DNA from 4 places in the Vibrio maritimus genome. Region 1 is predicted to be linked to each of the others. Evidence: predicted binding sites of a transcription regulator. Region 1 holds the regulator's gene; each other region holds the start of a gene.
What was found. The regulator PurR, encoded in region 1, represses purine synthesis genes. The targets are predictions, from matches to a motif close to TNANGNAAACGTTTNCNTNA.
Positions count from the first base shown of each region.

Region 1 (5,902 bases):
CAGCTTTGCCAATCGCGACGACATCGCCAGAAGAAGGAGAAGTAATCGTAGCGACCATAGGTTGATCAGTCACTGATACCCTTGTGTTTAACTGATTGCTGTTACCTTCATTGTCAGTAGCAATGACCTGTAAATCTACAGAGCCCTGTCCCACCGCATTCCACGTCCATTGATAAGGTGATGCCGTCACTAAGCCTATTGACGTACCATTCACGAATGCCTCAGCATCGGCAACTGTTCCATCTAGATCCTCAATATTCGCAAGGATAGTGACATCACTTCCTAATAGAACCGTTTCGCCTTCTACCGGTGAAATAAGTTCAATATTTGGTGCTGTCGCACAGGCACCCTGTCCACTCCAGGCATCTTGCCAGTACTGTCCAACGCCAGGCTCATAAGCCCATGCCGAGTCAGATGAACACCAGCCGCCAACAAGACACTGATAGAGCTCGCCATTGTTGACCACATTCTGCCCGGTTGCGTAGCTACTGCCAGCGATATAGTTTGTCGCACCTGAGCATTTACCTCCTGCCGATGCTATGGCTTCAACCGTGATAACTTGCGACTGGGACGTCGCGCCTTTATCGTCTGTCGCAACGGCTTGTATCGTATAGCTGCCCGCAGCGGTTGATATCCAATCCATGACCCAAGGAGCGACGGTCACAGACTTTTCTAGTGCACCATTGACACTAAATTCAACCTTGCTAATGGTACCATCCGAGTCTGAGGGCTCTGCGGTAAACTGGACACTATCTCCTACCGAAACTTGAGTCTTCGAACTGGTCAAGGTAACAACAGGTGGTTGATTAGATGCGTCTACGACTGAGAATGTCTGAGCCGATTGTGTCGACGCACCTTTATCATCAATGGCTGTCACTACCAGTTCATAATTGCCACTTTCCGTCAACCAAGTTACTTGGTAAGGAGCGCTCGACAGCACTGCCAGTTGCGCCCCTTGCAGCTCAAATATCACCTCTCGAACTTCCCCATCACTGTCTTCGGCCAATGCAGAGAAGGTGACTTGGTTTCCTGAGGCTAACTGTGCGTTGGAGGCTGGAGAAGTAATCGTCACTGAGGGAGCAGCGTTTGTGCCACCAGCATCACAGGCCCCTATTAATGACCATTCTTGATAAGGTTCGGAGTGGTTAACAGGGTTAGCGTTCAGGTTCCACCAGTTCGCTTGGTACGCCGATGATTGCCATTGAACTTGAGCGCCACCGTTGTAACTTGTGCCGTCGTCCCAAATAGGAAAACTGTCACACTGTACTGCCAAGCTTGGTGCAGAAAACAGTAAACTCGAGGTAAGCATCAGCGACAAATTCACTGACCGTTTAAATATTGGAATAGAGCCTAATTGTAGCTTGGTCATGGAAAATCCTTTTGTTGAACCAAAGAATGTCGTTGCCAATCAATGCTGCCCAATAGAGGCAGTTCAACGGAAACGACGCCACTTTCAAACTAGCTCAGGTTTATAGAGTCTTTTTCCGACTCAGAAAGCACCGACTTCTCACGCGAGTCAGTTAACAAAAATAGTTACAAGTTGCATATACAACGACCAAGTATCTCTACATTGCTCCCATAAAAAAGCTCCAGCTATCAAAGAGACAACTGGAGCATTTTCTATCACTACACGCTAGCCGACTTTAATCACCAGCAAACATGTAGCCCTCGCCATGGACAGTGATAAATATCTGTGGATTCTTTGGATCTGATTCCATCTTGGCACGCATGCGACGGATAAGAACATCAATGGTTCTATCGTTCGGCGCATCAACTCGATGACTGATCATATTGAGGATACGCTCACGGCTCAGAACTTGATTTGGATACGTTGAGAGTGCAACTAACAATTCATATTCAGCCTTGGTCAGTTTTACAGGGTCGCCATTATTCGTCAGTGAACGACGCTGCTTATCGAACGTCCATTCACCAAAGTGAACCACATGCTCGTTTTGCACTGACTCTTCAAGTACTGGCTGTTTGCGCGCTAGTGAAATACGCCACAATAGGTTTTTTACTCGCACTAACAGTTCACGTAGCTCAAACGGCTTAGTGACATAGTCGTCTGCACCCATCTCAAGGCCAACAATACGGTCAATACTATCGGTGCGACCGGTCACCAAAATGATTCCAATGTCTGACTGACTTCTTAACTCTCTTGTCAGCATCAAACCATCTTCACCAGGGAGGTTAATATCTAACATAACGAGATCGATACTGGATTCTTCCAGCACCTGACGCATCGTCTGACCATCTTCAGCTTCGCTAACCAAGTAGCCTTCATTTTCGAAGTAGCCAGCCAGCTTACTGCGAGTGACTACGTCATCTTCTACAACCAAAACGTGATATTTCATCTGTGGTTTCTCAATCTTGTCATGACAGGGACATTCTATTCATAAACATTCACAATTCTAGTCTACATCCCCTCATAGGCATGGAAACCTTACTATTTTTTGATTCAAAACAACCAAAACGATTGCGTCTCATATGCAACGAATACTCGTGTTAACTTACCCTTAAAGAAATTAATTTTTGTCTTATTTTTTCATAAGTTAACTCAATTTTTCACACAACAAGTTATTGCTATTCATCTTTATTGGCTAAAATAGAGTTATCATTTTTGGAGATTATTCAAATGCAAGAAATCAAAGCATTTAATGAGCAACGCGCAGAAATCTATTGGTGGCTTTCAAGCCTATTCGCTGCCGAGCTCACTGATGATGAACTCAACAAATACCATAGCCCTGAAATTCGCTCTTTCTTATCTGGCTTAGGAGAAAACCCTTCCCTAAAAGAACCCATTCAGGTCTTTACAGAGTCCTTGAACCGCCTTCAAGTCAGAGAAGACGCACAATTAGAGCTTTCTGCCGATTTTTGCGATCTATTTTTAAAGTCGGACAAGCATGGCGCATTGCCTTATGCCTCTATGTATATTGGTAAGTCTGGTCTTTTAAATGATCAACCTGCACAGGATATGGCTGACCTGTTAGCTAAGCACAGTGTGGCAGTGAATAAGGACTTAAATGAGCCAGCGGATCACCTCGCGATCGAGCTAGATTTTCTAGGCAACTTAATCATTCGCTCCAATGAGCTTGAAGCGGAAGCACATATGAACGATGCGCTGCACGAGCAAGCAGAGTTCATCAAGAACTACTTGATGACATGGCTACCTCAGTTTGTTGCGAAATGCCAAACCAACGACGAGTTTGGGTTTTATGCCTCTGCCGCTAAACTACTCGAAGCATTCTGCCAACTTGACTACACCTACCTAGAGGGTGAGCAAGGCTAGCCAACCTTAAAGCGCAAATCATTTGCATCACATCTGTGAGAATTAATTTGCGCTTTAGTTATAAATTTATTGGATAAGTCATTGCCAGCGCCCAAACCTAAGTCTACAATCCGCCGTTTAAATGCAAATGCCCTTGGCATTCAACGCGGACTTGTGTCCAAAAACACCTGTTGAAATCTACGCTCTGAGCTTTTTTCGCCGTGGCTTGCATGCAACTTTCGGTTTTCGCAGCCAAATACTATGTTTACAACAACATAGCGTTATATGTTTGCAAAGACCACTATACTTGAAGCGGTACCAACGTTAATTATCAAGCCGCGACTAATAGGATATCACTATGGCAACTATTAAAGATGTCGCCCGCCTTGCAGGCGTTTCAACGACCACAGTATCCCACGTTATTAATAAGACTCGCTTTGTTGCTGAAGCAACTCAAGAAAAAGTGATGGCGGCGGTCGACGAACTCAACTACGCACCAAGCGCCGTTGCACGTAGCTTAAAATGTAACTCAACGAAAACCATTGGTATGTTAGTGACTCAATCAACTAACCTGTTCTTTTCTGAGGTTATCGATGGTGTTGAGAGCTACTGCTACCGCCAAGGCTACACGCTGATCCTATGTAACACTGGTGGTGTGTATGAAAAGCAACGCGATTACATTCGCATGCTGGCAGAGAAACGCGTGGATGGCATCCTCGTGATGTGCTCTGATCTTACCGAAGAGCTGCTAGAGATGCTTGATCGTCACGCCGACATTCCTAAAGTTATCATGGACTGGGGCCCAGAAAGCTCACAAGCGGACAAGATCATCGATAACTCCGAAGAAGGCGGTTATCTCGCAACGAAGTTCCTGATTGAAAAAGGTCACACTGATATTGCTTGTCTAAGCGGTCACTTGGAGAAAGCCGTGTGCCAAGAGCGTATCATCGGTTACAAACGTGCCCTTGCTGAGGCAGGTATCGAGATGAAAGACGATCGTATTCTTGAAGGCAACTTCGAATGCGATACAGCGGTTATCGCAGCTAACCGTATTGCTGCAATGGAAGACCGACCTACCGCTATCTTCTGTTTCAACGACACCATGGCGTTTGGCCTGATGAGTCGCCTACAACAACTGGGTGTGCGCGTACCTGAGGACATCTCTGTCATTGGTTACGATAATATCGAGCTGGCTGAGTACTTCTCGCCACCTCTAACCACGGTTCACCAACCTAAACGTCGTGTCGGTAAAAACGCGTTTGAGATTCTATTAGAACGAATCAAAGATAAAGGTCATGAAAAGCGCATTTTCGAAATGCACCCAGAGATTGTTGAACGAGACTCTGTCAAAAGCCTTACATAATGCTGACAAAAGTGCCTTTCCAGGCACTTTTTTTTGAACCCCATTCAAGTTTTCTTCTCTCGATTGTTAGTTTTTTACGCACCCTCAAGCACAAATAACCCACCATTATTTGAACCAACATCACATTTTTGCAACTGAGTAATCATAGGCTTATGTCGTTTTCATTTATTCTAATGAAGTCACGCACAGGGCAAACCATCTGAAAGGGTGGGACGCAAAGCCTCCGGCCTAAACCAATTTTTAATTGATAGGTAGCGGGGTTGCCGATGGCAAGGGGAGAAGACTCAGTTATGGCATATGCCTAACAGAGCTCTGACACCTGATTGCTATACTCTCGGACCTGATTCTGGTGACACAATCAATAACACCGAGAAAAGAATAAAGCATGGATAATCCTATACTAAAAAATTCAATGCAATTATTCGCTCAGCTTGGAAGAGTAAAGTCTCGCTCCATGTTTGGGGGATTTGGCATCTTCGTAGATGATACGATGTTTGCCTTAGCAGTGAATAACAAATTACATATCAGAACTAACCGTCAGACCGTATCCACCTTCAAAAAACTGGGTTACAAGCCTTATGTTTATAAAAAGCGTGGATTTCCCGTTGTTACTAAGTACTTCGCGTTACCTGAAGACTGTTGGCAAGATCAAGAAGGTATTCTCGATCACGCTAAACAGGCACTCGAGTTCGCGAAAACTGAGAAAGAGCAACAATCCGAAGCGAAACCTAATCGCCTGAAAGACCTTCCGAATCTTCGCCTTGCCACTGAGCGCATGCTCAAAAAAGCAGGCATTGAATCAGTGGTTGAACTTCAGGATCATGGTTCGGTTGAGGCTTTCAAGGCCATTCAGAGAACCCATTCAAGTACCGTAGGTTTAGAGCTTTTATGGGCTCTTGAAGGTGCGATAAATGGTACTCATTGGTCTGTGATTCCTCAGACTAAAAGAGACGAACTGGCTAGCTTAATTAATTAAGTTACGGTCATCTCGAGAAAAAATCAGCCTTATGGCTGATTTTTTTGTATTAGTTGAAAGGAAAAACATACTCAGCCTTTCTACTACACTAATACTGAGTCATCAAAAGGATATCGTCATGAGCAAGAAGCTGATACTAGGATTGGTTTTGGTTGCTGTCGTCATTTATTTGGGCATCAACTTTGGTCAACATCTCACACTAGAAAACGCAAAAGTACAGCAAGTAGCACTGAGTGAATACATCAATGAGAACTTTGTGGCTGCTGCCCTCACCTATTTCTTCGCTTACATAGCG
Region 1 covers NZ_CP090438.1:2,374,008-2,379,909, forward strand. Annotated here, with positions in the region: gene LY387_RS10770 (Ig-like domain-containing protein) at 1-1,369, opposite strand, end outside; gene torR (two-component system response regulator TorR) at 1,644-2,354, opposite strand; gene torD (molecular chaperone TorD) at 2,636-3,289, shown strand; gene purR (HTH-type transcriptional repressor PurR) at 3,627-4,631, shown strand; cyclic di-GMP riboswitch class I at 4,811-4,899, shown strand; gene LY387_RS10790 (TfoX/Sxy family DNA transformation protein) at 5,017-5,607, shown strand; gene LY387_RS10795 (TVP38/TMEM64 family protein) at 5,726-5,902, shown strand, end outside.

Region 2 (5,902 bases), 360 kb from region 1:
CACCGTTGTCAGCAATGTTGTATTCCATTGTTATAACGCCGTTCTCGTCTTCCGTCATTGGCTTGATGACTTCTAGCTCAAAGGTACTGCCATAACTTACCATTTTATCATCCGTATAAATGAAACTATGAATCTCCGTTGGGTCCCAATACTCATCAAGCTGACAACTAATCTGAGCTGTAGTGTAAGTTTTCGCTAACGTCACGCTTGGTAGTAATAGGCAGAAGATAGTTAAGTGTTTTTTCATAAGAGTTACCTAAAATTATTAATGTCTGATTGAACTTATATGTACTTTGAATCGCTTTAGCAATGCTAGTCGATAAGGTCTACTTTACACATAAGTACGACTGCCCAAGCCCCAGATGCTTTGTGTTATTATATACTCAGTATGTACCAGAAAACTGAAACCCACATGATAAAACCTACCTTGTTAGCACTGCTCTCATTATCAGTAGCTGCATGTGCAAACACTTCTCATGTCATCGACCAAGAACCAACGAGTTACATAGTTGGAAGGAAAATAATCTCGATTTATAACCCTATTCCAGATGGAAAATACGCACAGTTTTACGACTGGGGAAGAGAGTATGCACGGATGTATTCTCAGCTTGGACGGTGCTCAAATAAAAATGTTCTTCAAGGGAAGTTTATTGAACGTATCAAGATTTCATCTATGGCTGTAGGTAAGGACCAATACAATCAAATAATGTGGGCAATGCGTGACCAAGCAAATCAATTGGCACAACATGCAAATCAGCTCAATTCCGAACTGCTGCATGAATATTACAGCGAACTAAGTACGCAAGAATGTAGTTTGTTGGAGAACACAGCCGACTACATGGTGTTCGATTCTCTGGACTACGCTCTCAAATGGAGACAGAGCATCGGAGACGATGTAACTCTTGAAAAGTGGAAGGTTTACCCCGTATTCGCCAATCAACTAGGCAATGTCTCATTTGATGACAGAGGATACGTAGTTCGAGACACTTTCGGTAACATCCGATTTACTAACAATCTGTCAGACTAAGTCACTACAACATCGCCTCAAAACAGTATAAAAAAATATCGGCATCCTCTTTTGATGCCGATAACCAAAATTAAACAAGCTCCCCTGAGAGCTTCCGCTGCACAGCCTTTTCTCATATTCCAAACACTCTCGCCAAACTAAAAGACTGCCAATGGCACACTGTTTGGGTTGGCTCATGTATCTACTAATTCGTCGCAGAACTCCAGTTAACAAGACTCGAAGGCCACAGAAGCAGTTAAATCTATGCTACCTATAAGGATGAAAAGTGAAATATATAAAAGTGTTGTGTGAAATCTTGCTGATGGTGAGTCTATTGCTACTATGCTAAAAAAACATCGCTACAATCCACAATAGAGGCGCTAAGGCAAGCTCCTCCGTTTAAAAGCTAGCATGTTAGTTTCAATCATTCTGATATATAAGGCAAGATAGTATCTCGACACCTCTCCTTCAGGCATTCAAGCTCATTTTGTAATCTTCGTTTATACTCCCTCCGCATCAACAACTTGTAATTGAAGTACACAGATTCTGTTGAGTAACTCGAGTTTACTCATGAAACCTCACAGGTTGAATCGAACGTAATCATAAATTTTTTTCTGTGTTTGAAGTATTTCTAAGTCATATCCACCAGTTCGACCACTAATAGAATTCAGTTGGTCTATCATCTTGAACTGAGTTCCGAGATGGGCGAATAGCAAAACAGCAATTAGTGCCAATAGTTTGTTCGTCATGATTACAATGTCTTCATACAGCTAAGGTCACTCATCATGTACTTTGCAGCATCCTCTTTGTTGAGGTTATACACCTCCATATATGCAGGGAGCCAATTGGCAGCAGTGTCCGCAGAGTTCTCAATATAATTCTCTGGCACACCATTTATGGTCTGGTTGATAGACACTGCAATTAAATGTCCTTTCTTGTAAAACTCATCTCCTTGAATACCATGAAGAACCATACACATCATTGATACGCCATTAGTGAAGTTAACCTTGTCTTGGTCTAACTCCTCGCCCCTGCGCTTCTGCTCAGCAAATAAATCTATATATTCTCCGTACTGCTTGACCTGTTCTACTACATCAGCAGCCGTCATTTCTTTGCCGTTTTGTACACCATCTTGAGCCATGACTGGCAGGTTCACAGCCATAACTAATAAGCCAATATTAAAAATTTTCATGTTTAATCTCTCTGAATACTCCTCACTGTTTATGAGAAAGACATTGATTGATAGAGTCCTGGCAGATTTCAGTCTCCGATGAAAACAAACCATACAATAAAAGCAACATAATCGATTATCGCTTTTGTAGGCCGCGATCCATCCAAACAATGAAGAAGCCTAGGGAGCGTTCTGGAGTAACATCCAATGATGGGTATAGAGAGGAAAGATTAAGACAATGTACAAGCACTTACTCATAGTAACTTCACGCCAAAGTTGATAAAAATCATGTGGTTACTATTAACTCTTCATGCTAACGCAGTTCCTCCAACTGAACCTGATTTATCTTTCTTCTGTCGCTTGTGGAAATATTTGAGTTCATGTTGTGGAGGAATTATTTGCTTACTCACACAAAATCATTTCAACTATGTGCTTTGGGCAATATTTAAGTATACAGAGTTAACTTGTGAATTATAGAGCTTCTGGAATGGAGTATTTTCTATCAGTTTAGGGATAGGGAGTAGTACGACGTGGGTATCAAAATTCAAATACCTGTCCACTCAAGGGGGTGAAAAGGGACAGTGACGCTAAAAAGCAAAAGTCCCGATAACTCATTGAATTATCGGGACTTTCTAAATAAATGGCACGCCCTGTAGGATTCGAACCTACGACCACATCCTTAGAAGGGACGTGCTCTATCCAGCTGAGCTAAGGGCGCGCTATAGGGAAAGGATTATACGAGTTAGGAGAGGTAAATCAATGGCTTTATTGCCTAGAGCGGTTTAAACGCCCAAAAAAAAGTCAACATATCAGCAAAAGACGAAAAACCCACCGATGCAAACGTTTGCGTTGTAGCTTTTGAAATAGTTTTCTGGGACAATGCACACAAAAATAACAGTCAATTAACTTTCTCAAGGAAAATTATGTCTGCTCAAAACATTGATGGGAAACTCATTTCTCAAACTGTACGCTCAGAAGTTGCCGCTCGTGTTAAAGCGAGAACGGATGCAGGACTTCGAGCGCCGGGGTTAGCGGTTGTATTAGTGGGTGAAGACCCAGCCTCGCAAGTTTATGTGGGTAGCAAACGCCGTGCGTGTGAAGAAGTTGGTTTTGTGTCTAAGTCGTACGACTTGCCTGCTAGCGCAACAGAAGAACAGCTTCTGAGCCTTGTTGACGAACTGAATAATGACCCTGAAGTCGATGGCATCTTGGTACAGCTACCATTGCCTGCAGGTATCGACACGACGCATGTACTAGAGCGCATCATTCCAGAAAAAGATGTCGATGGCTTCCACCCCTATAATGTGGGTCGATTAGCACAGCGCATTCCTAAGTTACGCTCGTGCACGCCAAAAGGCATTATCACTCTCCTTGATCGTTACAACATTCAACTTCGTGGTAAACACGCTGTGATTGTGGGTGCATCGAACATTGTGGGTCGCCCTATGACACTAGAACTATTGCTAGCAGGCTGCACTACGACGACATGCCACCGATTCACTAAAGACCTCGAAAGCCATGTACGCCAAGCTGACGTGGTCGTGGTTGCAGTTGGTAAGCCAAACTTTGTTCCTGGCCACTGGATCAAGAAAGGCGCTGTTGTGGTCGATGTAGGTATCAACCGTTTGGAAAATGGCACCTTGGTTGGCGACGTTGAGTACGATGTAGCAAAAGAAAACGCGAGCTTCATTACTCCAGTTCCTGGCGGTGTTGGCCCAATGACGGTAGCGAGTCTGATTGAGAATACTATGATTGCTTGTGAGCAATTTCATACCGCTAAAAAGTAATCTTAATGAGTGAGGGAGTTCGCTCCCTTACTATCCCTCCGCCCCTTGTCGCACACTCTTTCCTCTTTACAATCATACAGATAACGTTAACCCCCTCTCATTTTGTACTGATACTTTCTTACCTATTAGCAACTTTACTTCTTCGTCACAGATTTCAAACCGCATGTTCGGTACAAACAACCTCAGAAGAGAATCAATCGAATAACGAGGAGATGTACCCCATGTATAAGAAAAACGCATTGATCACAGCAGAGAGCGGCTTACACACAAGGCCGGCAGCGCAGTTCGTTAAAGAAGCAAAAAAATACTCAGAAGATATCGAGATCGTGTCTAAGGGTAAGACGGCTACGGCTAAGAATTTGTTCAAGTTGCAGACATTGCAGCTAGTGAAAGGCACTGAAGTGACGGTTCAGTCATCCAACAGGCAAGCCGTTGATGAACTGGCAAGCTTCTTAGAGAAAGTGACCGGCTAGCAGATAGTAAAACTAAGCGCCCATGCACGCGGCCTGAGTGCATGGGCGCTTTTTCATTTTATGTACAATGAGAGAGAGCGTTAATCCATCGCGATTCGGTCAGCAAGGTGGCTGACAGCCAAAGCGAAGTAATACGAACGATTCCACTTCATCAACACGTTATAGTTGTTATACACCAAATAAACTCGACCATTCTCGTCATCAGGCATAATAAGCCAAGCTTTAATGTCTTCATCAAGCTGAGGCAAGGGGCGACCGTCGTATCGTGTCACACCGAGCTTGCTCCACTCTTGCAAGAACTTGCCTTTTTCAGGGTCGCGCCCCTGAAGCTCAGGAGAAAACCCTTTAGGAACTTTGACTTGTCGTCCCCAAGTGTATTGATCATCCCAGCCAGATTTCGCTAAGTAGTTAGCGGTTGACGCGAAGACATCGGCTTCACTGTCCCAGATGTCTTTCTTGCCATCGCCATTACCATCAGCAGCAAAGTTCAGGAACGAACTCGGCATGAACTGGCTTTGCCCCATTGCGCCAGCCCAAGACCCTTTCATGTCTTTAGGTGCAATATGACCTTGTTCTAGAATGGTCAGCGCAGCTAGAGCCTCACTGCGGAAGAAGGCTTCTCTTCGTCCTTCATACGCCATGGTTGATAACGCATCAATGACTCGATAGTTACCAGTAAAGCGACCAAAGTTACTTTCAACGCCCCACAATGCGACGATAAAGCGCGGCTGGACGCCATATTCGTCACCAATGCGTTTCAGCTCAGCGTAATGTTTGTTGTGAAGCTCTTTCGCTTGCTTCACTTTCCAATCCGGCACCGCTCTTGGTATGTACTCATCCAAAGTCAGTCTTTTCTCAGGCTGGTTACGGTCGGCTTTCACCGCTCTGGGCTTATATTCCACACCAGCAAAGGCCTCTGTTAAGATTTGCTCAGAGATTCCTTGCTCTCGAGCCTCTTGCTTGAGACCCGCGACATATTCCTCGAAGGATTCCTTTTGTTGCGCGACTGCGCTTGTGGCTAGGCTTGCCCCTAGCATCAGTGACAATATCTTTTTCACCGTGCCCTCCCCTGAGCAGTCGGATTATTTCTGTTGAGCTTTCTGCTCTTTGTATTTATCCAGTAAGTTTTCTGGCGGTGGTGGTAATTGTAAGAAAAAGCCCTCTTCGTTAATCGACGTTTTGACCTTCTCAACATCGACCAACGCCAGCGTACGGCCAGCAAGGTTAACCACCATGACAAACTGAGGTCTGCCAAACATGTCCATCAACGCTTCTGGTACTGGAGTAAAGTCGTCTTTCTTTGCGATGTACAGGTATGCCCCGTCTTTTTTAGTGCTTTTATAGATTGAACAAAGCATGGTTGTATCTCTTATCGTTACGTATCTTCTCAAGTAGAAGAAATAATTCGGTTAGTTTATGGAAAATTGAGAGTTAATTATCCATTTGAGAGCAAGATAGCTTGCTG
Region 2 covers NZ_CP090438.1:2,736,673-2,742,574, forward strand. Annotated here, with positions in the region: gene LY387_RS12515 (hypothetical protein) at 1-247, opposite strand, end outside; gene LY387_RS12520 (hypothetical protein) at 674-1,027, shown strand; gene LY387_RS12525 (hypothetical protein) at 1,758-2,198, opposite strand; tRNA gene LY387_RS12530 (tRNA-Arg) at 2,819-2,895, opposite strand; gene folD (bifunctional methylenetetrahydrofolate dehydrogenase/methenyltetrahydrofolate cyclohydrolase FolD) at 3,101-3,964, shown strand; gene LY387_RS12540 (HPr family phosphocarrier protein) at 4,186-4,437, shown strand; gene LY387_RS12545 (lytic murein transglycosylase) at 4,518-5,495, opposite strand; gene LY387_RS12550 (YcgL domain-containing protein) at 5,520-5,795, opposite strand.
Region 2: a site for PurR is predicted at 3,010-3,029, ahead of folD (bifunctional methylenetetrahydrofolate dehydrogenase/methenyltetrahydrofolate cyclohydrolase FolD). Genes of this name have one in related genera too.

Region 3 (5,902 bases), 1.6 Mb from region 1:
TGAGCCATCGCTTCAGGTTGCGCCAACTCGTTAACGGCGACGACTTTAATTTGGTCGTTCTTCTCGCTTTCGTATAGCGCTCTGAGTACATTCCGTCCAATGCGTCCAAAGCCATTAATTGCCACTCTTAGCATCGCATTACGCCTTTTTGTTCACGTGATAAAGGCTTGCATGGTAACCGATAACGGTTGCTTTCGCATCAAGAGTTGTAAGCTGGTGACAATGAGTTTCTCGACCCAGAAAAAAACCGAGCACTAGGCTCGGTTTTTCATTTCAAGAAGAAAGGTGCTTATGCAAGCAGCTCTTTTGCCGTGTTCACAACGTTTTCCGTTGTGAAGCCGAACATCTTGAATAGCTCGCCTGCTGGTGCAGACTCACCGAATGTCGTCATACCGATGATCTTGCCGCCGAAGCCAACATACTTGTACCAGTAGTCCGCAATACCCGCTTCAACCGCGATACGCTTAGTCACTGCCGCTGGAAGAACGGCTTCACGGTATGCTTCATCTTGCGCGTCAAATACGTCAGTTGAAGGAAGAGACACTACGCGTACTTTCTTACCTTCAGCCGTTAGCTCAGCGTAAGCATTTGTTGCTAGCTCAACTTCAGAACCTGTCGCAATAAGGATTAGCTCTGGCGTGCCTTCGCAATCCTTCAGGATGTAACCACCTTTAGCAACGTTTGCTAGCTGCTCAGCGTCACGATCTTGCTGTGTTAGGTTTTGACGAGAGAAGATCAGCGATGTTGGGCCGTCTTTACGTTCAATTGCGTATTTCCAAGCCACTGCAGACTCAACCTGGTCACATGGACGCCATGTGCTCATGTTTGGCGTCACACGTAGTGATGCGATTTGCTCAACCGGTTGGTGCGTCGGGCCATCTTCACCCAGACCGATAGAGTCGTGAGTGTAAACCTGAATGTTTTGCACTTTCATCAGTGCAGCCATACGCATTGCGTTGCGTGCGTATTCCATGAACATTAGGAAAGTTGCACCGTATGGTACGAAACCACCGTGCAGAGCGATACCGTTGATGATCGCTGTCATACCGAATTCACGTACACCGTAGTGGATGTAGTTACCAGACGCATCGTCAGCCGTTAGCGACTGAGAACCAGACCACATGGTTAGGTTTGATGGCGCTAGGTCAGCAGAGCCGCCCATGAATTCAGGAAGCATCTTACCGAACGCTTCTAGTGCGTTTTGCGACGCTTTACGTGATGCAATGTTTGCAGGGTTTGCTTGAAGGTCAGCAATGATCTTGCTTGCTTCTTGTTCCCACTGAGCAGGAAGCTCACCGTTCACACGACGCTTAAACTCAGCCGCAAGCTCTGGGTAAGCCGCTTCATAAGCTGCTAGCTTCTCGTTCCAAGCTGCTTCTTTTGCGTTACCCGCTTCGTTTGCATCCCACTCTGCTTTGATGTCAGCAGGGATTTCGAATGGACCGTGTTCCCAACCTAGGAATTCACGCGCTGCTGCAATTTCGTCGTGACCTAGTGGTGCACCGTGACAGTCGTGAGAGCCCGCTTTGTTTGGTGAACCAAAACCGATGATGGTTTTAGTACAGATAAGTGTTGGACGTGGATCCGCTTTTGCCGCTTCAATCGCTGCATTGATCGCGTCAGCATCGTGACCGTCTACTGCAGGGATTACGTGCCAGCCGTAAGCTTCGAAGCGCTTAGGTGTGTCATCAGAGAACCAACCTTCCACTTCACCATCGATAGAGATACCGTTGTCATCCCAGAACGCGATCAGCTTGCCTAGACCTAGGGTACCCGCTAGTGAACACGCTTCGTGAGAGATACCTTCCATCAGACAGCCATCACCCATGAAGACATAAGTGAAGTGGTCAACGATATCGTGACCTTCTTTGTTGAACTGCGCTGCAAGAGATTTCTCAGCAATCGCCATACCAACCGCGTTAGTGATGCCTTGACCTAGTGGACCCGTCGTCGTCTCGATACCTGGTGCATAACCGTACTCTGGGTGACCTGGTGTTTTTGAGTGCAGTTGACGGAAGTTTTTAAGATCGTCAATTGATAGCTCGTAACCGCTTAGGTGAAGCAGAGAGTAAATCAGCATTGAGCCGTGGCCGTTTGACAGTACGAAACGGTCGCGGTCAGCCCACTCTGGGTTTGACGGGTTGTGATTTAGGTGAGAACGCCAAAGAACTTCAGCGATATCTGCCATACCCATTGGTGCACCTGGGTGACCTGAGTTAGCTTGTTGAACACCATCCATGCTTAGCGCGCGGATTGCATTAGCGAGTTGTTTACGAGAAGACATGTCTGCTCCTGAGTGCATTAAGCGAATTCCAAGTTTTTCATAGACTGATTGAATAATCAGCGGCGGCTATTGTCGCAAAGCCATATAGTCTCTGCAAACGATTTACCGTCATTTTTTGGCATTATCGCCGAATAATGTCGCCGGAATGTGGCGATCCACGCGTAAAATAGGCAAACGTTTGGCTATATGTTAAAAGCAAAAATCGCTTGCTAATCGAACATTGATGACTAGAATAGACGTCTAGATGTAGATACACCTACTATATATCATTGAATTTATTACAAGTGAGTGATTCGACACTCGCTTAAAAACAGTAATTGGAGCTCTCATGGCTAAGCACCTGTTTACTTCTGAGTCAGTATCAGAAGGCCATCCAGATAAAATCGCAGACCAAATCTCTGACGCGGTTCTTGATGCAATCCTAGAACAAGATCCAAAAGCACGTGTTGCTTGTGAAACTTACGTTAAGACTGGCATGGTGATGGTGGGTGGTGAGATCACTACTTCAGCATGGGTAGACATCGAAGAGCTAACTCGTGAAACTGTTCGCGAAATCGGCTACGTTCACTCTGACATGGGTTTTGACGCAGACTCTTGTGCCGTTCTAAACACCATCGGTAAGCAGTCTCCAGACATCAACCAAGGTGTTGATAAAGAAGATCCAAAAGAGCAAGGCGCGGGCGACCAAGGCATCATGTTCGGTTACGCAACCAACGAAACTGACATCCTAATGCCAGCACCTATCACTTACTCTCACCGTCTTGTTCAAAAGCAAGCGGAAGTACGTAAGAACGGCACTCTGCCTTGGCTACGTCCTGACGCTAAGTCTCAGGTAACGTTCCAATACGACCAAGGTAAGATCGTTGGTATCGATGCGGTTGTTCTTTCAACTCAGCACTGTGATTCAATCTCAACACCTGACCTGCGTGAAGCAGTAATGGAAGAGATCATCAAGCCAGTACTACCATCTGAGTGGATCAACAAAGAAACCAACTTCTTCATCAACCCAACCGGTCGTTTCGTAATCGGTGGTCCTATGGGTGACTGTGGTCTAACGGGTCGTAAGATCATCGTTGATACCTACGGCGGCGCAGCTCGTCACGGTGGCGGTGCATTCTCTGGTAAAGATCCATCAAAAGTTGACCGCTCCGCAGCATACGCAGCACGTTATGTAGCGAAGAACATCGTAGCGGCTGGTATGGCTGACCGTTGTGAGATCCAACTGTCTTACGCAATCGGTGTTGCTGATCCAACATCTATCATGGTTGAGACATTTGGTACTGAAAAAGTTTCTCACGACATCATCGTAGAGGCGGTTCGTCAAAACTTCGACCTGCGTCCATATGGCCTGCAAGAGATGCTAAACCTACTGCAACCTATCTATAAGAAGACTGCAGCATACGGTCACTTCGGTCGTGAAGAGTTCCCTTGGGAAGCGACAGACAAAGCAGCCATCCTACGTGATTTCGCTGGTCTGTAATTACTCTTAGTCTGAGTATTTACTCCAAAAAAGCCCTCAAATTTTTTTGAGGGCTTTTTTATTTTTTTAATCCTGTCTTTTCAAACACTTTATTACAAAGTTGTTAACTTCAACTCAGATGGCTTTGATTTAATACCCTTTTGAAAATTGTGTTTTCCTGTAACACGGTCAATAGTTAATCAAAAGTGCCCTTGCGAATAGACCAATTTGCTCGGTTTGTTCGTATGCAAAATAGAGCACTTAAGAGGGGAAGACGCTAATAACGGTAAGCTGGTAAGGACACGTCAACTGCGGCGAGAGTCACTGCTCGTGTTAACACCGCGACTATTAGCGCCATGCCCTGATAAAACGAAGGCCAGTTTGTCAATCAGGGAGGACATATGCCTCGAACTGTAAATTCTGATGACTTCCAGAAGAAACATGAAGTCAGGGATCAAGATTACGCTAAAACCATTCCGTGCAACCAACTGAGTGTATCAGCCCCATTCCACTGGCTTGCGCTCGGCTTGCATGACCTCATACGTATGCCAATCATTAGTGCTTTCTACGGGCTCTGCTTTACCGCAGCTGCGGTCGCGATCGTTCTATTGGTGCAATGGCAAGGTACACACCTCGTCATTATGCCAAGTCTCGTGGTTTATATGCTTATCGGGCCTTTCTTGGCGCTGGGTCTTTATGATGCCGCTTGGGAGAGAGAAAAAGGGCACAAACCGAGCCTGTTCCATTCCATGAAAGCGATTGGTCGCAACTCATCATCACAATGGGCGTTTGCCGTGTTACTTGCGGTAGCGATGATATTTTGGATGCGTATCGCTGCGCTGTTACATGCGCTCTACCCATCAGTGCAAGGCGCTCCCCTAACCGAGTTCGCGCCGTTTTTGATTACCGGCAGTGTTGTTGGCGCGGTTATCGCAGCGGTAATTTTCAGCATCTCAGCCTTCTCGATCCCTCTTATGATGGAGCGTCGAGTCGACATCATGACCGCGGTCTTCACCAGCTTTAATGCGGTGAAATCCAACGTTCCAGCCATGATAGTGTGGGCTCTTATCATCTGCGGCGGTATTTTAATTGGCTTTGCCACCTATGGGATTGGAATGATTGTGACCATGCCGATTCTTGGCTACGGAACCTGGCACGCATATCATGAGACTATCAAGAAGAAGCATCATGTCTGATGCGTTGGCATAACATCACATCCTGAGTAGAATAGCGCCCTGTTTGGGCGCTTTTTGTTTGGATTGAACTTCGTGGATGCAGAATTATCAGAGCAGCTTCACTATCTTGCTTTAAAAACACTGTCTCGTTGTATTGAGCGTGCACGTCACTACTTTGAAAGAGACTTCCCCGTCCCAGCGCTCAACTACAAGCTGCGCGGAAAAGCCGCAGGTAAAGCGTATCTACAGACCTGGGAGGTCCGTTTAAACCCAGTGCTTTTTGTCGAGAACCAACAAGCGTTTATCGACGAAGTCATTCCCCATGAAGTCGCCCATTTAATTACCTTCGCGCTGTTCGGTCGCGTGCGCCCGCACGGCAAAGAGTGGCAGATGGTCATGAGCCAAGTATTTCATATTGCGCCAAACACCACACACTCACTCAATATCCAGTCGGTACAGGGGCGCACGTTTGAATACCGCTGCCAATGCGACACATTTTCTGTGACCATACGACGCCACAATAAGGTCCTGCGCCAGCAAGCCAACTACCGTTGTCGAAAGTGCGGCCAAACCATAGAGTACACAGGTAAACAACTGAGCTAACTATCGATAGCTAAGGTCTTTTTTGCGAGTTACACTAGGTTATCTCAACCTTTTTTAGACCTTACTATGATGCGCCGCTTTCTCATTTCTATCGCCCTATTGGCTATCACCGTTCCAATCACAGCAGTTGGTGCACCACCTAGTAGCTTTAGTAAAGCGAAGAAAGAAGCGGTAAAGATCTATGCCGACCATCCTGTGAGCTTCTATTGCGGCTGTGATATTCAATGGAACGGTAAGAAAGGCGTACCAGACCTTTCTGCGTGCGGTTACCAGGTTCGTAAACAAGAAAAGCGCGCAAGTCGTATTGAATGGGAACACGTGGTGCCTGCCTGGCAGTTTGGCCACCAGCGTCAATGTTGGCAAGATGGTGGGCGCAAGAAC
Region 3 covers NZ_CP090438.1:386,664-392,565, reverse strand. Annotated here, with positions in the region: gene epd (erythrose-4-phosphate dehydrogenase) at 1-134, opposite strand, end outside; gene tkt (transketolase) at 290-2,302, opposite strand; gene metK (methionine adenosyltransferase) at 2,613-3,764, shown strand; gene LY387_RS01825 (DUF2189 domain-containing protein) at 4,145-4,939, shown strand; gene LY387_RS01820 (SprT family zinc-dependent metalloprotease) at 5,012-5,521, shown strand; gene LY387_RS01815 (endonuclease) at 5,591-5,902, shown strand, end outside.
Region 3: a site for PurR is predicted at 2,451-2,470, ahead of metK (methionine adenosyltransferase). Genes of this name have one in related genera too.

Region 4 (5,902 bases), 1.5 Mb from region 1:
TCGAGGGATTGCGCATACCCTTTTGCAATGCCCTTCGACGGAATCTCTTTCGACTTTCCATACTGGCTAAACATAGCAAGCAAGCGGTTGTCTGATATCGGCGAGACGATATCGCCTTCCATACTCATCGCCAAGATAGGCACTTTAGTGCGACGTGACGACAAGAACCCTTGCACTTTCAGTGACCAGGCAGTGAGTTGCCCTGCCAGACTATTAATATCCACTGCATCTTTACCAATGCGAGATGCCAACATATCTAGGTACATCTTTGGCATAGATTGGATGATTTGCGGAGAAGCCAAGCAGTGATGGATTGGCGCTCCCAGTGTGACGCAGGCTTTGATTTTTTCTGGCTCTAGAAATGAGAGGCGAGCCATAGCATTACCACCGAATCGGAAACCCAGCACCCCTACTTTGAAATGGTCGACCCAAGGAATATTAGGAAGCTCATTTAACACAGCCTGGTGCAGACATGACGTATCCTCGGTCAGCGGCCAATGAGAGCTGTGCCCTATTGATGGCATATCGACAGTCAGCATAGCGATACCCGCCGGCGCTAGATAATCTCGGAACAAACGCCACATATCTGTTTGCAGAGAATCAAGGCCTGCACTCACGATCACAACAGGTTGGGGTTTTTCAGTGCTCACCAAGTGGAGGTTGGCGGTAATCCGCTTATTTTTATATGGGACCTCTACCTGCTTGATAATATGACTGGTGTGTTTGGCCGCTTCGTTGTAAGCGTTATTCGCCAACACTTGAGCCTGCAAGGCTAGGTTGTCATTTTTCAGGTGTGGGTAGCCAGCGATACTAAAGCTCAATGAGGCCTTAAATAGCTCCTCTGCTGCAGCATCACCTGTAAGGTCATTGGCTCGCTTCTGGTGAAGCATCCCAAGCTTGGTCCACTCATAGTTCCAGTTACCGCCGTGGTAGCCCATAACCGTATCGAGCCACTCATCTATCGTTCTTGAGTGATCAGAAGACGCAATTTTGGCAAGTGTCTCTTCCAACTCGATAGGGTCAATACCTTGCCATGCCCATTGCAGACGCAACAGGTTCCGGTACCAAGAACTCGGGTTCTCAGCGCGGCGGCGCTCAAGAATTTCCATGCTACTTGGCATATATCGAATGAGATGGGAGGTTTCCTTTGCTTGTTTGTTCTTTTCAAACAAGGTTTCAGAGATATTTTTACTGACTTCTTCAGACATACGCGCACCAACTATTACGATTACAGCATCAATATAATCGAATAATCATCATTATTCAGGGGTTTTATCGACATTTTAACGTGGTTCTATCGCTGTTAGTGACTTGGTTTGTTAAATATCTGAAATCCATGTTTCAGGGTTGACGACGGTTGATTGCAAATATGCTGGATTTCGAGCAAAAAAAAACCGCAACTTGGAAAAGTTGCGGTTTTTTTAAACATCACTGTTTACTTTTGCTTACGGTTAATTGGCTCAACGTAAGACAGCGCCATATCCCATGGCTGCTCGATCCAACAATCTTGGTCGATATCAACAATGTACTCGTCAACTAGCTCTACACCAGCTGGCTTAGCGCACACGGTTACTAGCTTAGCTTTCGGGTACATTTCACGGATTTTACGTGCTGTGTCACCGCTGTCCACAAGATCATCAACGATTAGGTAACCTTCACCGTCGTGCTCTGGAGCTTTAAGTACAGTCATATCACGTTGGTGATCGTGGTCGTAGCTAGAGATACATACTGTATCTACATAACGAATACCTAGCTCACGAGCTAGAATCGCTGCTGGTACTAGACCGCCACGACTTACACCGATAATGCCTTTCCACTGTTCCGCTGGCATTTGACGCTCAGCGAGTTGACGGCAATATGCGTGCATATTGTCCCAAGTGATGATGAATTTGTTAGCCATAATAATAACCTAATTAAACCGTATTCGAGACTTAAGCAGCCACAATGTACTTGATGACAAAGATTGCAGACATTACCCAAACACTCATGGATACGTCGCGACCTTTACCACTCAGTGCTTTAATAGCAGCATAAGCGATGAAGCCAAGTGAGATACCTTCTGCAATTGAGAATGTGAAAGGCATCAGCAAACAAGTCACAACAACCGGTGCCGCTTCAGTAATGTCTCTCCAGTCAATACCGACTAGACCTGACATCATTAGAATTGCTACATAGAATAGCGCACCCGCAGTTGCGTAAGCTGGGATCATACCCGCCAAAGGCGAGAAGAATAATGCAAGTACAAACAAAATGCCAACAACTACTGCAGTAAGACCAGTACGACCACCTGCTGCAACACCGGCAGTACTTTCTACATAAGAAGTGGTGTTTGATGTACCTAGTAGCGCACCTACTGATGTTGCTGTTGAGTCAGCCAGTAGTGCTTTATTTAGACGTGGGATTTTGCCGTCTTTACCAATAAGGTCAGCTTTTTGTGCTACACCAACTAGCGTGCCCGCCGTGTCGAACAAGTCAACAAATAGGAAAGCAAACACAACAGAAATCATACCGATTTCGAACACTGCCGAGAAATCAAGCTGCATGAAGGTTGGCGCGATGCTTGGTGGTGTAGACATGATGCCGCCCCACTGAACGTCACCAAAAATCAGACCAAGACCCGTTACTGCTAGAATCGCAATCATTACCGCACCTTTTACGCCACGGTGAACAAGAGCAATAGTAATGAAGAAGCCAACAGCCGCTAGTGTTGCAGGAAGAGAAGTGATGTGACCTAGAGACACAAGTGTCGCTGGGTTATCAACCACAATACCTGCGTTTTTCAGCGCGATAAGCGCTAGGAACAAACCGATACCTGCTGAGATACCCGTTCGAAGCGACATCGGAATCGAGTTAATGATCCACTCACGGATCTTAAACACGCTCAAAAGAATGAACAAGATACCAGAGCAGAATACTGCCGCCAGTGCCACTTGCCATGTGTAACCCATACCCAGTACTACTGCGTAGGTAAAGAAAGCATTCAGGCCCATGCCTGGTGCTTGTGCGATTGGGTAGTTTGCTACAAAACCCATAATGAAACAGCCGATAGCTGCTGCCAAACAGGTTGCAACAAATACTGCGCCGCGATCCATGCCTGCGTCAGCAAGAATTGCTGGGTTAACAAAAATAATGTAAGCCATCGTCAGGAACGTAGTGATACCTGCGATAATCTCAGTGCGCACTGTTGTGCCGTTTTCACTGAGCTTGAACAGCCTTTCGAGCATAATCGAATCCCTAAAAGTGTAAAAAGTAAACGGTTGCGTAAACGATTGGCGCGAATTATAAGGTTATCAAAACGCAAATTCCAGCTAGAATTTTCACTCTAAACAGCGAATTATCCTCTTGATATGAAACTTATATGGTAACGATCACTAACAATTTGAAATAGTTACCGAGAAAGCGCCCCTTTCCATCATAGCGACTAACCAAGACAACTGCGCAAAAAGTAGCCACACTTTTTGAGATAAAGACGGCATTTCACGGAAAAAAGGCAAAAAAAACGCCACTCATATGAGTGGCGGTAGAATAATTTGGTCATCAATTGGGGTATGTAACCAACTATAAATTCTTCAAAATAGGGGGAAAACGTATCGCTTATCTACCGTAGTAGACGTTGTACGCGAAGTCTTTTGTGTATACGTTTTGATTCGTCCAAAACATCGCGCTTGCTAAACCTTTCATAACATCACCTTCTAACAAAACAAATAGTGGAAAAACGTTGCTTTGAGTCTCGGTTCCTTGGAGGCGATAAATCGGGCTCTGTCCGTGAGCATTGTGTTGATTCTCTCAACTGGTGAAAAGAATACCATATCGGATTAAAATTACAACCATAAAGACGATCAAAGTCACAAATATTTCTTTCAACCTACCAAAAACCGTAATTTCTGTAATTTTATTACGGATATTAATATCATTAGTATGCATTGGCGCACACTATGCTAGTCACGAAAATTGACATGACCCATTACATTATCTCTTCGGTTTCACTACTAGATGTTTACAACTAGTGGTATCCTTTGCTTTGTCTTTAATAAGCTAGAAATCCAGATGTTCACACCGTGAATTTAAACATCTGACGAAGAACAACCTAGCAAAGCCCGAATAAAGGAGAGTTCTGTGTCTGAATTCCACTCTGAAATCAGTAAGTTGTCACCAGCCCCAGTATGGCAATTTTTCGACAAAATCTGCTCAATCCCTCATCCATCAAAACATGAAGAAGCACTAGCACAGTACATTATTGGCTGGGCAAAAGAGCAAGGTCTTGATGTTAAACGTGACACAACGGGTAACGTATTCATCAAAAAGCCAGCAACAGCTGGTATGGAAAACAAAAAAGGTGTGGTTCTACAAGCCCACATCGATATGGTTCCTCAGAAAAACGAAGATACCGATCACGACTTCACTGTTGATGCTATCCAGCCATACATTGATGGCGAGTGGGTAACGGCAAAGGGCACGACTTTGGGTGCTGATAACGGTATCGGTATGGCTACGTGCCTAGCTGTTCTTGCGTCTAACGATATCAAACACGGCCCACTGGAAGTGCTACTAACCATCGACGAAGAAGCAGGCATGACGGGTGCGTTTGGTCTTGAGGCGGGTTGGCTTGAAGGCGATATCCTTTTAAACACTGACTCAGAGCAAGAAGGCGAAGTCTACATGGGCTGTGCTGGCGGTATCGACGCAGCGCTTACCTTTGACATCGCACGTGAATCTGCACCGCAAGGTTATGTTGCTCGCCAACTAACACTAAAAGGTCTAAAAGGCGGTCACTCTGGCTGTGATATCCACACAGGTCGTGGTAACGCTAACAAACTACTAGGTCGCTTCCTAGCGGGTCATGCAAAAGAGCTTGACGCTCGTCTTATCGAGTTCCGCGGCGGCAGCCTTCGCAACGCAATCCCACGCGAAGGTTTCGTTACTCTTGCGCTACCAGAAGAGAACCTAGCTAAGCTAGATGAACTATACAGCTTCTACACTGAGCTATTAAAATCTGAGCTTGGTGCTATTGAGACTGACATCGTGTCATTCAACGAAGCTGCGGATCTCGCTGATGTGTTTGCCTCTGAATCTGAAACGCGCTTCATCGCAGCACTTAACGCATGTCCAAATGGCGTTATCCGCATGAGCGATGACATCGAAGGCGTTGTAGAAACGTCTCTTAATGTTGGCGTCATCACGACCCAAACAGATAAAGTTGAAGTGCTTTGCTTGATCCGTTCACTTATCGACTCTGGTCGCTCTCAAGTAGAAGGCATGCTGGCGTCTGTCGCTGAGCTTGCAGGTGCGACGATTGAGTGCTCGGGTGCTTACCCAGGTTGGAAACCCGATCCTGAGTCAGAGATCATGGCTATCTTCCGCGATATGTACGAAGGTATCTACGGTCATAAACCAAACATCATGGTGATCCACGCTGGTCTAGAATGTGGTCTGTTTAAAGAACCTTATCCAAACATGGACATGGTCTCTTTCGGTCCAACTATCAAGTTCCCGCACTCTCCTGACGAGAAGGTGAAGATCGATACGGTTGAGCTATTCTGGAACCAAATGGTTGCACTGCTTGAAGCGATTCCAGCAAAAGCATAATCCAATCTACTGAGCCAATATAAAGCCGATGTTTAACCAAAACATCGGCTTTTTTGTTTCATATCAAACGCCAGTTTTGTGTTTCGAATACAGCCTGTGTATATTGAGACCAGTTATCATTTATAGAGAAAGACACTATGCAAGTTTACGGTTGTTGCGAATTGGTTCGTGAAATTTATGCTCAGATTGGCAGTGGCGATCAGGCTTACATCCCTCAAGCGATCTCTTGCGCGGTTCGTGCGCTTAATGATGTCGCAGCAGATGAAAATCTACCGAAAGACGTTCGTGAAAAAGCCGCTTTTGCTGCCGCTAACCT
Region 4 covers NZ_CP090438.1:843,203-849,104, reverse strand. Annotated here, with positions in the region: gene frsA (esterase FrsA) at 1-1,208, opposite strand, end outside; gene gpt (xanthine phosphoribosyltransferase) at 1,436-1,900, opposite strand; gene LY387_RS03850 (NCS2 family permease) at 1,932-3,224, opposite strand; gene LY387_RS03845 (aminoacyl-histidine dipeptidase) at 4,117-5,586, shown strand; gene LY387_RS03840 (YaeP family protein) at 5,724-5,902, shown strand, end outside.
Region 4: a site for PurR is predicted at 3,246-3,265, ahead of LY387_RS03850 (NCS2 family permease). Genes of this name have one in related genera too.